Regions from separate parts of the Solibacillus sp. iso_87 genome, predicted to be linked through region 2. Evidence: riboswitches for the same ligand, from Rfam matches in the RefSeq annotation. Region 2 holds a riboswitch; the other holds the start of a gene.
What was found. A riboswitch is a leader RNA that binds a small molecule or an ion and turns the genes downstream of it on or off. The one in region 2 is predicted to bind preQ1.
Positions count from the first base shown of each region.

Region 1: linked by a shared signal. The riboswitch ahead of AC0VXV_RS02825 (QueT transporter family protein) and the one ahead of queF (preQ(1) synthase) in region 2 are both predicted to bind preQ1.

Region 1 covers NZ_CM149656.1:548,674-555,940, forward strand. Annotated here, with positions in the region: gene trpB (tryptophan synthase subunit beta) at 1-802, opposite strand, end outside; gene AC0VXV_RS02805 (phosphoribosylanthranilate isomerase) at 799-1,416, opposite strand; gene trpC (indole-3-glycerol phosphate synthase TrpC) at 1,413-2,207, opposite strand; gene trpD (anthranilate phosphoribosyltransferase) at 2,204-3,241, opposite strand; gene AC0VXV_RS02820 (metal ABC transporter ATP-binding protein) at 3,247-4,230, opposite strand; T-box leader at 4,353-4,567, opposite strand; gene AC0VXV_RS02825 (QueT transporter family protein) at 4,746-5,231, opposite strand; PreQ1 riboswitch class I at 5,238-5,282, opposite strand; gene AC0VXV_RS02830 (ABC transporter substrate-binding protein) at 5,570-6,586, shown strand; gene AC0VXV_RS02835 (ABC transporter permease) at 6,683-7,267, shown strand, end outside.
Region 2 covers NZ_CM149656.1:3,904,593-3,911,859, forward strand. Annotated here, with positions in the region: gene AC0VXV_RS19970 (dimethylarginine dimethylaminohydrolase family protein) at 1-807, shown strand, start outside; gene AC0VXV_RS19975 (VUT family protein) at 1,017-1,565, opposite strand; gene queC (7-cyano-7-deazaguanine synthase QueC) at 1,575-2,231, opposite strand; gene queF (preQ(1) synthase) at 2,274-2,774, opposite strand; PreQ1 riboswitch class I at 2,896-2,942, opposite strand; gene queE (7-carboxy-7-deazaguanine synthase QueE) at 3,058-3,786, opposite strand; gene queD (6-carboxytetrahydropterin synthase QueD) at 3,779-4,252, opposite strand; PreQ1 riboswitch class I at 4,405-4,451, opposite strand; gene rlmH (23S rRNA (pseudouridine(1915)-N(3))-methyltransferase RlmH) at 4,533-5,012, opposite strand; gene AC0VXV_RS20005 (CxxH/CxxC protein) at 5,103-5,267, opposite strand; gene AC0VXV_RS20010 (S1C family serine protease) at 5,431-6,723, opposite strand; gene AC0VXV_RS20015 (MBL fold metallo-hydrolase) at 6,904-7,267, opposite strand, start outside.

The DNA of each region.
Region 1 (7,267 bases), 590 kb from region 2:
CATGTTTGTCTGTATTGACACCTGAACCTGCAGCTTCTACACCATATAATGCGACATCCTGATCTTCCACAAACGGATAGAACATTCCGATTGCATTACTGCCGCCACCGATACAAGCAATAACTGTATCCGGAAGACGTCCTTCCTGCTGTAAAATTTGGGCACGTGTTTCATCCCCGATGACACGTTGGAAATCACGGACAATTGTAGGGAAGGGGTGTGGCCCAAGTGCTGACCCTAAAATGTAATGCGTATCCTCTATATGAGTAACCCAGTGACGCAACGCTTCATTAACCGCATCTTTCAATGTAGCGGAGCCTTTTTCTACGGCAACAACTTTTGTCCCGAGCAGCTCCATACGGAAAACGTTCAATTGCTGCCGGCGCACATCTTCTGCCCCCATGTAAACAATGCATTCCATATCAAGCAATGCACACGCAGTTGCTGTTGCGACACCGTGCTGACCTGCACCTGTTTCAGCAACAATTTTTTTCTTCCCCATACGCTTTGCTAAAAGTGCCTGACCAATCGCATTATTTATTTTATGTGCGCCAGTATGATTTAAATCTTCACGCTTTAAATAGATTTTCGCACCGCCGACTTTTTCCGTTAAACGCTCCGCAAAATAGAGGGGAGTTTCACGTCCGACATATTGCTTTAAATAATAATCAAGTTCTTCCTGAAAAGAGGGATCTTTTTTTGCTTCCTCATATGCAAGCTCCAATTCCTCAAGTGAAGTCATCAATGTCTCGGGCACAAATTGACCGCCGAATCGCCCGAAACGTCCTTTTACTGTCGTCATAAAATCAACTCTCCTTTTGCTGTTTCAATAAAATTCGTAATCGCTGCTGAACTTTTTCGACCATCTACTTCTACACCACTTGAAACATCTACCGCAAATGGCTCGACAAGCATAATCGCAAGTCCAACATTTTCTTCATTTAAACCACCTGCCAAAATGACTTTTTCAAGCGGAATTTTTACCTTATCGAGCAGCATCCAGTCAAAGGACTTTCCGCTCCCTCCACGGAAGTCAGTTCCAGGCGCATCGAACAAATAGTAGTCCACATCATATGTCGCCGCACGTGTCACATCCTCTTCACTACGAATCGAGAACGCTTTAATTGCCGGCAGTCCGATTTCCTGAATATGCTCGGGCGTTTCATCCCCGTGGTACTGGATATAATCGAGTCCGACTTCATTTGCAATTTGCCGAATAGTGGCTGGCTCTTCATTGACAAAAACCCCGACTTTTTTGACCGTACTCGGAATTGCCTTTGCCAGTACCACTGCTTCCTCTACCGTAATGCGTCGTTTACTGGGCGCAAACATAAATCCGATAAAATCAGCACCTGCTTTGACCGCTGTTTCTACATGTTCGATTTCTTTTAAACCGCAAATTTTTACTTTTGTCATCGATTTTCGCCAACCTTTGCTGTTATGTCGATTTGTAGTGCTTTAAGTGAATTTTTGACGTCTTCGCTGCGCATTAATGCTTCGCCGACTAATATTCCTTTTGCGCCAGCATTCGCCACAAACTGTGCATCTTCCGGACCTAAAATTCCGCTTTCACTAATAAATGCTATCGGTAATGGGGGAAGAAGCTGCGCAATTTCAAGTGTCGCTGATAGTGAAACATCGAATGTTTTCAAATTTCGGTTATTCACTCCGATAATGTTTGCTCCAATGGCAAGGGCACGCTTTAATTCATCGGCATCATGTACTTCAACGAGCACTTCTAGCAGTTGTTGTGTCGCATAGGCGTAAAGGGATTTCAGCTGGTCATCTGTTAATGCTGCGACTATCAACAGGACAACCGATGCGCCGGCAGCCTTCGCATAGTCGATCTGCACTTCATGAATGATGAAGTCTTTACATAAAACCGGGATGTTTACAGCATTTGCAACTGCATTTAAATCTGCATAGCTTCCTTTGAAAAATGCGCGTTCTGTCAGTACGGAAATACAAGCAGCACCTGCTTCTTCATATTGTAAAGCTTGCTCAACAGGGTCGACTTCTGTCGCAATATCGCCTTTAGAAGGGGAGGCACGCTTCATTTCCGAAATTACTTGCAATGAATTGGCTGATATCAATGTTTCATATAAAGAAGGACGGACCTTATCAATTTTTAAAAACACAGGCTTTGTCGAAAGCAATTGTGGCAGCTCAGTCTTTTTTTGGTCAATAATACGGTCTAAAATCGTCATTTTACTGGTTCCTCCTGCATTTGTTTTTGGCTATAAGCAACGATATTTTCTAACTTTTCATAAGCGCGTCCGGATAAAATACTGTCCTTTGCCATATCGATACCTTCCTTCATCGTCTCGGCAAGTCCATATGCGAAGAAGCCAATGCCGGCATTTAAAAGAACCGTATCAAAATACACGCTTTGTTTTCCTTTTAGTAAGTCACGCATAATATCCGCATTTTCTGCAGGAGTACCACCACGAATTGCAGAAAGTGGCTGAGCGGCTAAACCGACATCTTCAGCACGTAGTTTAAATGGAATCATGTCTCCGCGGTCTAACAGTACAAAAGTGTTTTCACCATCCAGTGATGCTTCATCCATTCCTTGTGCACCAGATACGACGATTGCACGCTCACGTCCTAACATATGGAGCACTTCCGCATAATCCGTCGTGAAGTTCGGTCGGTTAATGCCGACAAACTGTGTTTTTAGCGGCACAGGGTTTGTTAGGGGACCGACTAAATTAAAAATCGTCGGCTTGCCAATTGCCTGTCGTACTTCACCGATCCGTTTTAATTTCGGATGCATGTTTGGAGCATGTAAGAAGGCGATACCGTGCTGTTTGAGCAATTCGGATGTTTGTTCGATATTTGGCAGAAGCGTAATGCCAAGTGCCTCCAACACATCCGAACTTCCTGAAGCACTCGATACTTTTCGGTTGCCGTGCTTTGCTACTGAAATACCTCCACCTGCCAATACAAACGCGGAAGTCGTACTAATATTGAAGCTTTGAAGTCCATCGCCGCCTGTACCGCAGTTATCAATATAAATGCCTTCGGGTACGTCGACAGCAACTGCATGTGATTTCATAACAGAAGCTAAACCAGCAACTTCATGTGCTGTTTCTCCTTTTGCGCTCATCGCCGTTAAAAATGAGGCGATCTGTTCTTTCGGTGTTTGCTCATTAAAAATAAGCTGTGCCGCCTGCTGCATTTCCTCAAAAACTAAGTGCTCTTTTCGCTCAATCTGTTCAATGTATGGAAGTAAAGACATGTTCATCATCCTTTCAGTAAAGAGTGGAATGGCGCTTCTTCCTCTGCTTCCGAGTGAAGCTGTGCGACATTTCCTTGAATTATTATCGTTTGTTCAGGTGTCGTGAAATCGACCTGACCATTAAAGCCGATATAGCCGATCAAGCCTTGTGCAGGTAATAGCCCTTTCACGACATCGATGGCATGAAGGGGAGGGCTTAATGTACTTGTTGTAACATTTGCAAGATGCTGCACCGAATTTTCTGTACTATAGAGTTCGATTGACGGTGCGTCATTCGTAACGGAAATATTCCCGTTCCTTACTTGCATGTAGTTTGATTTTGATGTGCCGATTACTGTGCAATCATCAAATTCAACATAGTACATATATGGTGCAGTGTGTTCGACGCGCATTTTTCGATAAAGGGAAAGGGCCTCTCCAGTAAATTGTGCGCGATAACGTCCATTTTCCTCTTTTTCGACATGTTGTAATGTATAGGAAAACTGTTCAGGTGTTGGTGTTGTAAACAGCTGTTCAATCAATTGATCAATGTTTGGTTCTACTTGTTCTGCTTCAATATTTGTATGGAAAACAGCGATTTCATCTGTTAAATGATCAAAAATAACGAGTGTATCGTAAACATGAAACTGCAGTTCAGGTAATGGCTTTTGCAATGCGTGAATATATCCAATTCCGCCACCTGTAAACGGATATTCTGTATGTGATGAAATACGCGGCATCACTTGCTTTAATAGTTGGATCAGCTCGCCTTCATATGTGTAGGCTTTATTGGAATGATGGGCATGATCTAAAAGCTGATCATCTGTCCCGATATACGTTTTCCGCGGGTTAACACCGATGAACGAATAGCGTCCATTGCCATCATATTTAGAGGAACTTTCCAATAAAAACTTCCGTTCACCTTGCAGTCGCTGGAAAATAGAAATCGGTGTCAGTAAATCCCCATTTACTTTTTTCATTGATGTGCGAAAATGTTGCTGAACTACCATTTGAAACACTCCTTTTTTGAAATAAACTACGCCTTTACGATTCAGATTATTTAGCAATCTTGTAATTAATTTAAAGCTTTGCTGAATAAAAAAAAACGTCCTCAGCAAAAGAATTAACTTTTGCTGAGGACGATCTGCACCGCGTTGCCACCTCGTTTGAAGCAAACCAAAAAAACCTTGCTTCCACTTAAACCTGATAACGGCAGGATACCGTCCGCCGACTAGCGCCAGCAGCTTTCATAAGGCCCATTCACATTTACCTTTTGGCGTATTTTCACCAGCCATACGCTCTCTGGACAAAACGATAAATGCTACTCTTCTTATTCAACAATTTACTCAACTAAGCTCAACTAAACGAAAACGGTGGTCACGCTCCCGCAACCTGCTACCGTAAATAACATTTGAATTATGCTTTATTCTAACACTGTAAAATGAAATGTCAAACAATTCTAAAATGTTTTCACTAAATAAAAAACCAGCTGACATAAAAAAGTCAGCTGGTGAAAAAATCGATATTAGATTAATTTTTTGAAATCCAATCGTTTATTTAAAGTGTACATAATCGGTGCTCCAACCGCCAATACAACAAATTCGCCAAATGCTACAAACAGCCAAGTTTCCCAGAATGGGAAGCCAAGCACGATATTCAACTGTGCTGCAATGATAAACATTGTAAACGTAAATAGCGTTGTATTAATGATCAGACGAGCCCAAATATTTTTCACAAACTTACAAATGAATATGAAAATTCCCAGTGTAATAATCGTATGTCCGACACCAAATACTAAATCGATTGGACCGATCGAAGACATCAGGAAATTGGAAATAAATACACCTAAAACAACACCTAACATATAGCGCGGATTAAATGCGACTAAATGGTTAAAGATTTCGGCAATACGGAACTGTACTTGCCCAAAGCTAATTGGCGCAACAAGCATTGTGACAGCAATATATAATGCTGCAATAATGGCACTCGCTGCAATAAACTTTACCTTCATATAAAATTCCTCCTAGTTTTTTAACGTGGGATGGTTACGAACCACGCAAAGCAACTGCAATCATAGCAATATTAAAAATAAATGTAAAGATTTATAGGACTTTTTTTTCAATAAAACCTCAAAAAAATTACTAAGTGTAAAAAGTTCAACAAACCGCGTTGCTTAGCGGTTTAAAGTGTATTAACTAAATTCCAAAATAAGGCTCATTACCTAGAATAAATTCAGAACATTCTAAATGTTATTGACTATATAAATATGACGCGGTAATATTATTTCAATACTTCATCCAAATGAAGTTCGGCGCTTTAAATCGATAAAGTTAACTAGGGGGAAATAAGATGAGAAAAAATTTAATGAAGCTGTCCTTTTTACTATTCGGGCTTCTTTTATTATTAGCTGCTTGTGGCGGGGAAGAGAGCGAGACATCTTCGAACGAGACGTCAAATGGCGAGGCTGTAGATACAGCTAAAGCTGATAGCGATAAGACTTTTAAAATCGGAACAACACAAATTGTTGAGCATCCATCATTAGATGCAGCAAAAGAAGGATTTAAAAAAGCAATTGAAGATGCAGGTATTAAAGCAGAATACGTAGACAAATCTGCAAACAACGATAACAGTGCGAACATGACAATCGCCCAGCAGTTAGTCGGGGATAATGTAGATCTGATTTTTGCTAACTCAACACCTTCAGCACAGGCGGCAAAAAGCGCGACTTCTGATATTCCGGTTATCTTTACATCGGTAACGGATGCAGTAGGTGCGGAATTGATCGAGTCAATGGCAACACCTGGTGCTAACGTAACAGGTACGATTGATTTACATCCGGAAACAATGCCGAAAACAGTAGCCTTCCTAAAGGAATTAGGGGCAAAAAATGTAGGGATGGTATATAACGCTGGTGAGCAAAACTCAGTTGCACAAATTGCGGCAGTAAAAGAAATTGCAGCAAAAGAAGGCGTAACGATTGTGGAAGCAGCGGTATCTGCTTCATCTGAAGTACGCCAGGCAGCAGAGTCACTAGTAGGAAAAGTAGATGCATTTTATATTATTACAGATAATACGGTCGTATCGGCACTTGAATCCGTAATCGAGGTAGCAGATGCAAACAAATTACCGCTTATTGTTGGTGAGCTTGATTCAGTAGAGCGCGGCGGTTTAGCAGCATACGGTTTCGAATACTACGATATCGGCTATGAAGCGGGACAAATGGCAGCACAAATTTTATTAGAAGGCAAAACACCTTCAGAAGTTCCAGCAGCGTACCCGGCTAACTTAAAACTAGTAATCAATAAAGCTGCTGCAGAAAACTTAGGCTTGGAAATTAAGCCTGAATGGGAAGCAGAAGTGCAATAGTTCATTTTTATACCAAAAGCAAGTCAGCCTAAACAGGTATAAAATGTTTAGGCTGACTTGCTTAAAACTTTTAAAAAAGTCAGGAGATGATTCGAGATGTTTACAGCTATGTTTGGGTCAGTGGAGCAAGGGATCATCTATGCAATTATGGCACTTGGGGTTTATTTAACATTCCGTGTGCTGGATTTTCCGGATTTAACGGTTGATGGAAGCTTTGTAACGGGGGCAGGTACAGCAGCAATGATGATCGTGCTTGGCTATAACCCGATCCTTGCCACATTGGTCGCAACAGTTGCTGGATTTATTGCTGGATGTATGACTGGGATTTTACACACTAAAGGGAAAATCAATCCTCTGCTTGCAGGGATTTTAATGATGATCGCCCTCTATTCGATTAATCTTCGAATTATGGGATTAAGCTCAGATACCGGTGTAACACGACCAAATATTCCACTATTAAATTCAGAAACAGTTTTTTCGACGTTCGGTTCTTTCTGGTCGAATTTAGGCATTGACTCAGCAATTACGAACCTATTGAAATCAATGGGGTTAGCTTCTGTTCCAGCAACTTGGGGAATTTTAATTTTAATGGTTGTTGTTACGACGATTATTAAACTAGTAGTAGACTGGTTCTTAAAAACAGAAATCGGTCTTGCAATCCGTGCAACAGGTGACAATAAA
Region 2 (7,267 bases):
GATGTTTTAAAAAGAGTAATTCTTTGTCAGCCTCAATATATGACGATTCGTGAGGTAATTAATGAAACACAGGAGCATTTTAAGAAGGAAGGCATCCATATTGAACGCGCACTCGAGCAGCATGCTGAATTTGTTAGAATTCTACAGGAAAATAACGTCGATGTTATTTTATTACCTTATCATAAAAAATATCCTGAACAGGTCTTTACAAGGGATGTTGGTTTTACACTAGGACAAACAATTTTTGTTGCTAAAATGGCAACAGAAATTCGTTCAGGAGAGGAAAACATTTTAAAGCAGTGGCTGGAGGATGAAGAAATCTCCTATTATAATTTAATCGAGGAACGAATTGAAGGCGGGGATGTTGTAATTGATCAGAATACTATTTACGTGGGCCTCAGTAATCGGACGGACGAAAAAGCTGTTGAACAATTACAGCGTCTTTTAAATAATTTTAAGGTCATTCCTATTCCATTTAAAGAAAAATACTTGCATTTAGATTGTATATTTAATATCGTTTCCCCTGAAGTAGCACTTATTTATTCAAATGCTTTAACACAAAAAGAAATTGATTTTTTTGCTGCACGTTATGATTTAATTGAAGTTTCTGAAGAAGAGCAATTTCAATTAGGTACAAATGTATTGAGTATTGGCAATAAGCGGATATTAAGTCTTCCAGTTAATGTTAATGTCAACAAACAGCTTCGTGAACGGGGCTTTCAGGTAATTGAAGTGGATATTACAGAAATTATTAAATCCGGCGGCTCGTTCCGCTGCTGCACCCTTCCTATCTTACGAGAAGCATAAATAAAAATATACAATGGATCTGCAGTAGCACCTACCGGGAAACCACTTCCAATTAATGAAAACCAAATTTCATAAGTATAAAAAGAAGCATATTCACTTGATGCGAATATGCTTCTTTCACAAAATTTATAAACCGCACTTACTTATGGTACGGTTCACCTTAACTAATTTAAGTGCGGTAAAAAATGCTTTAACATATTATTACTTAATTAGGTGGACATTTTAGATAGACGCCTTTCTTTATACACTAAACCTTGCGCTAATAAAGCCGCGCCAATCATTTGCATGACTATTTTTACAAATACTTGACCAACTATAGCTGCAGGGACGGCTACCCAAGGTATAAAGCCTGCACCAATTGGACTTAATCCTACAACTACAAAAATAACCGAATCTAGCAAGCCTCCTACAATTCCACTATAAAATACGCGCCACGCCATCGGTAATTTTAAACGTGTATAAATTTCTGTATCTGTCGTTTCTGCTACTAAAAATGACAAGGCTGAAGCTGCAACGATGACCAATGTGTCTCCCAATAAATAGGACACCACTGCTGATAATACTAACGCTAAGAAGATAAAGGCATATGTCTTTTTGCGGCCGTATTTATTTTGAACTATGTCGCGGAAAATAAATGTCGCACCAATAAAGAATGAGCCCATCGGTATAATAAACATTCCAAATTCAAGTGGCATAAATCTCGCTGTTACGACATTTGCCGTAACAATTGATATTAAATAAAGTAAAACTCTACTCATAAAATCCTCCTATCTTAACGATTGTGCATAAGCTTCCATTCCTTGCAGACGAAGTTTACATGCCGGGCACTCACCGCATCCATCCGCTATTATTCCGTTATAACATGTCAATGTTTTTTGACGTACAAAATCAAACGCACCTAGCTGATCCGCTAAAGCCCATGTCTCTGCTTTATTGATCCACATGAGTGGCGTATGTATAACAAATGATGTATCCATTGATAAATTTAATGTGACATTTAATGATTTTACAAAGGCATCGCGACAATCTGGATAGCCACTAAAATCGGTTTCACATACACCTGTCACAATATGCTTAGCGCCAATTTGGCTTGCTAAAATCCCTGCGAATGATAAAAAAACTAAATTACGACCCGGTACAAATGTAGATGGGAGCTCACCTTCCTCTCCTTCATTTATTTCGATATCGTCACGCGTTAAAGCATTCGGTGCTAACTGATTCAAAAGCGACATATTTAAAATATGATGTCGTACGTTCAATTCCTGTGCAATATGTTTAGCGCATTCAATTTCTAGTGCATGTCGTTGTCCATAATCAAAAGTTACTACTTCTACCTCTTTAAAGTTTTTTAAAGCCCAAAACAAACACGTTGTACTATCTTGCCCGCCACTAAATACAACAACGGCTTTTTCATGCTTCATTATTTTTCCCCTCACTTTGCATGCAAAATTTACCGAATAAAAAAATTATCGATTATCAATTTTTTCAGGATATAAATCATGATTCATTAAACGATAGTTTGCTATTTCTTCATATTTCGTACCTGGACGACCGTAGTTACACCATGGATCGATTGAAATACCTCCACGTGGCGTAAACTTGCCCCATACTTCAATATAGCGAGGATCTAAAAGTTTAATCAAATCATTCATAATAATATTTACACAATCTTCGTGGAAATCACCGTGGTTGCGGAAACTAAATAAATATAATTTTAACGACTTACTTTCCACAATTTTCTTATCTGGAATATATGAAATATACATCGTTGCAAAATCCGGTTGCTGCGTAATCGGACAAAGACTTGTAAACTCTGGGCAATTAAATTTCACAAAATAATCACGGTTTACATGTAAATTGTCAACAGACTCTAATACTTCTGGTGCATATGCAAATGTGTAACTCACATTTTGATTCCCTAATAACGTTAAATCCTCTAATCCTTCTGTTTGGTGACGACCAGACATAAAAAAACCTCCTTAAGTTAATACCGTAGTATTCCAAGGAGGGCTAACTGTAACGACTATAAACAAACTATTAGAGGCATAAAAAAAGCCACATCCGATATGGACATGGCGTAATATACATGTATCCATAGTTTTTTATAGAGGGTATCAGCTATGAACCTCTCCTGAACAACTCAGGTATTTCATTATTTTTCATTCTATTATATATATTGGCATATGTAAATTAATATTTCTAAAATAATTTGAGCTTACTTAACATTCCCTATCATTTTACTGCCCTGAATTACACGCCTCTTTTATTTCCCCATATGAGAGTATGCAGCTGTGGAAGTACTTTAACATCGTTTAATTGTTCATCCATCATCACTTGATCAATGAGCATTTCATACTTTGCCAATAGATAGTTTGCTAATTGTCCAGTGTCTAAAGAGGTAATGTCATCATTTCCGACTTGTAAATAAAATGGGGTGTCTGGGTATCGTCGATGTACTTCTTTGGCATACTCATAATCCTCTTGATTAAACACGACGATTTTTAGCGACACGTGCTGATTCCCATTTTGAATTTTCAACTTCTCTAAAATATGGGACAGCATCAAAAAATCTGTTGTCATGCCTGAGCTAGGTGGCTTTGGTGAAATTGTCAATTCATCGATATCGTATAGCCAATCCTGCCATTTACTTCCTTGCGTCTCTACCCCAATTTTTATATTGTTTTTTTTAAAAATCGCAGTCAGTGCACCTAAGTTATACAGAAGTGCTGGATTTCCTCCTGAAATGGTGACAAACGAAAACCTGTTTCCACCAATACGTTTTAACTCCGCCCATATATCCTCCGCTGTCATTTGCTTGATTAAATGCTTGCCGCTGCCATCCCATGTAAATGACGAATCACACCAAGAACAGGCATAATCGCATCCAGCTGTGCGTACAAACATCGTCTTCTGACCTATTACCATACCCTCACCTTGAACTGTAGGACCGAAAATCTCAATTACAGGGACTTTACTCAACTTCCATCCATTCCCTTCTTGCTTCAGCATAGCTCGTAGGCGTTTCATATAGCTTAACAAACTCTACACGTGTGCCATCATAACGTTGCTCCTTTTGCAAAGCTTCATGTAACTTTTCATAAATCCAAACAACGATATTTTCAGCTGTTGTATTCATCGGTGGTAGCGTTTCATTGATATAATGATGGTCCAAGTGCGTTTCGATTTGTTGCTTCCAAATTTCCTTAATATCCCCAAAATCAATCATCAACCCTCGATCATCCGTATAGCCGCTCAAGCCTAAAATTACACGATACGTATGTCCATGTAAATTTTTACACTTTCCCTCATAGTTATGTAAATGGTGCGCAGCGTCAAACGTAAACTCTTTACTCACAAGCACCCGTTTTGCATGATACTTTAATTGACTTCTTTTTATATCTACATCCATTTTTTGTAGCTTATCGACAATTCTAAAACCTGGCATACGTTAAAATCCCCTCCACATATAAATATAAAAAAACTCCCTCGTAAAATGTTTCCGACACTTTCCAAGAGAGGTTGCTATGAATCGTTCTATTAAAACATATGAATAAAACATAAAAAGCCATGTCCTATATGGACATGGCGAATTGTCATGTTTCCATAGTTTTTTATAGAGGGTATTAGCTATGAACCTCTCCCGTTTTACTTCGGGTATTATTGTATAAGATTATAATATATAAGTATCCAGAAGATTTCAAATGTAATTCCAATTAAAACCGCACTTACTTATGATACGGTTCACCCTTAATAATTCTGAAACTGCGGTAAATCTGCTCTACTAGCACTAGTTTCATCAACTGGTGAGGCAGCGTCATTTTTCCGAAGCACAGTTTTTCATCCGCGCGATTAAGTACATCCGCATGCAATCCTAATGATCCGCCTATAACAAACGCGACTTTGCTTTTCCCGTAAGTCATTAGCGCCTCTAAATCTGCGGCCATTTCTTCACTCGTTTTCATTTTACCGTCAAGTGCCAATGCGATGACATATGTACCGTCATTGATTTTCGCAAGGATACGGTCACCTTCTTTACGTTTGACGATTTCCATATCAGCTTCACTTAACTGCTCAGGTGCTTTCTCATCCGGTACTTCTACTAAATCGATTTTCGCATAGCCGCCTAATCGCTTCACATATTCCTCAATACCCATTTTTAAATACTTTTCTTTCAACTTACCAACCGAGATGATAGTAATATTCACAACTTATCCACCTTTACGTTCCATTTACAAACAAGTTATCCACAAAAGTTATGCACATATCCACAAATAAAAACTATATATTGTGTAAAGTTATTTACTTGATACAACATATGTTGCGGACTGTTCACAGTAAGAACAAGTTGTTGATAACTTTTCCTCTTCCGATAACAAATCCATCATCGGGAAATTTTCTGTTTCTGCCACGTGCATATCTAACGCATGATCTATATGGGTTTCACAGCTGTACGTCTTCATTTTTAAACCTTCTTTCTTTTCTGAAATTTCCACAAACTTATTCACAATTTTTGAAATGTTATCCACAACCCATTGTAACAGACAAAAAACGAGTAGAAAAGACAAGCCTTTTTCTTCTCTACCCGTTGTGTACAATTTCATTCTTTAATTAAGTTATCCACATTTACAATTGTGCATTTTCCACTAACTCTAAATTAGCCTCTACTATTTTACCGTTGCGATATACTTTAATTTTTAATGTATCGCCAATAGATTTTTGATTATATAAATGTTTACGAAGCTCAATTGCATTTTCGATTTTTTCGCCATCCATTTCTACAATGACATCGTATTGCTGTAAACCTGCTTTATCTGCAGCTGAACCTCTTACAACTTGAGAAATGACAACACCATTCGTTACTTCTTCAGGTAATTTTAATGTTTGCTGTTGATAATAAGCCGGTACTTCCGTTAAATCGACTAAGGAAATTCCCATAGTTGGGCGTTGTACTTCCCCATGCTTTTCGAGTTGTTCAATAATTGGAATTGCTGAATTGATCGGAATCGCAAATCCTAAGCCCTCAACTGAAGACTGGGCAATTTTCATCGAATTTATACCGATTAATTCACCTGCAATATTCACTAAAGCTCCGCCTGAGTTCCCTGAGTTGATTGCTGCATCAGTCTGTAATACTTCCGTTGACCAGTCTTCTGCACCATCTTCATTTAAGTCGACAGGTACAGAGCGGTCTTTCCCCGAAATTACACCTGTTGTTACCGAACCATAAAAATCTAAGCCTAATGGATTTCCGATGGCAATTACCGTTTCACCTTGTTTTAATACATCCGAATTTCCAAAGTTAGCTACTGTATCGATTCCTTCACTTGGTATTGAAAGTATTGCCAAGTCTGTCCAAATATCAGAACCGATAAGCTCTGCTTTTACTTTCTCGCCATCATCTAAAGTTACTTCAATTTGTTCTGCACCATCCACAACATGGTGGTTCGTTACGATAAAGGCAAAGTTCCCTTCCTTTTTATATACAACGCCTGAACCGCTACCTACCGCTTGAGCTTCTCCCGTACTTTGATTCCAAAAGTTTGGTGCTACATTTTGGATATTTGTAATCCCAACAACGGCACTCGATACTTTTTCAACCGCATTTGTTACATCAGTTGTCACCTCTGTTGCAGTTTGGCTAATCGTTGAGTTTGGGGAATCATTTGTAACCGAGTTAACTTCATTACCACCTGGTAGCTGATTTGCCAACGAGGGGAGCAGGAGCCATAATAATAAAGCACCAACGACAACACCGCTTAAACCAGATAAAAAGTATCCGCCTTTACTGCCTCCTTTTTTATCTTTTCTACTTTGCCGCTGTTTTTTCTCTTCTTCTTCTCTTTTTAAACGAGCCTCAAGCTCAGCAATACGATCATTTTGAGTTTCTTGCTTATCGTCTTCAGGATAGTATCCCATATCGCTCATCCTTTCTTTACTCTTCTTACTGTTAGCATACACACTTAACATTAAAATTAGATGAAAATCACATAAAACCTAATTAAAAATTGTTTATAAAATAAAAAAGGTATGCTAAAAGTAGAAACTTTTAACACACCTATCTTTTACCCATATTTACTTCAATTATGCCTTGCTAAATTAAACTGTCACAAGCTTTGTCGGCTCATTGGCATCGGTATCATGCAGATGCAAATATTCCCCTGCAATAATGCCGCATGACTGTAATGTCTGTTCTACGCTCATCCGCGCCAGATCTTTCATATTGTTGTCTTTACTTAAATGCGCCAAATAAATTTGCGTCGGTTTTTCTGCTACAACATCAGCCATTGCTACTGCAGCATCCTCATTTGAAACATGTCCTACATCCGATAATATACGGCGTTTAATACTCCAAGGATATTTGCCCATTTGAAGCATACTCACATCGTGGTTACTTTCAAATACGTAGGCATCTGCTGCTGAGATATATCCTTTCATCCGGTCACTGACATAGCCTGTATCT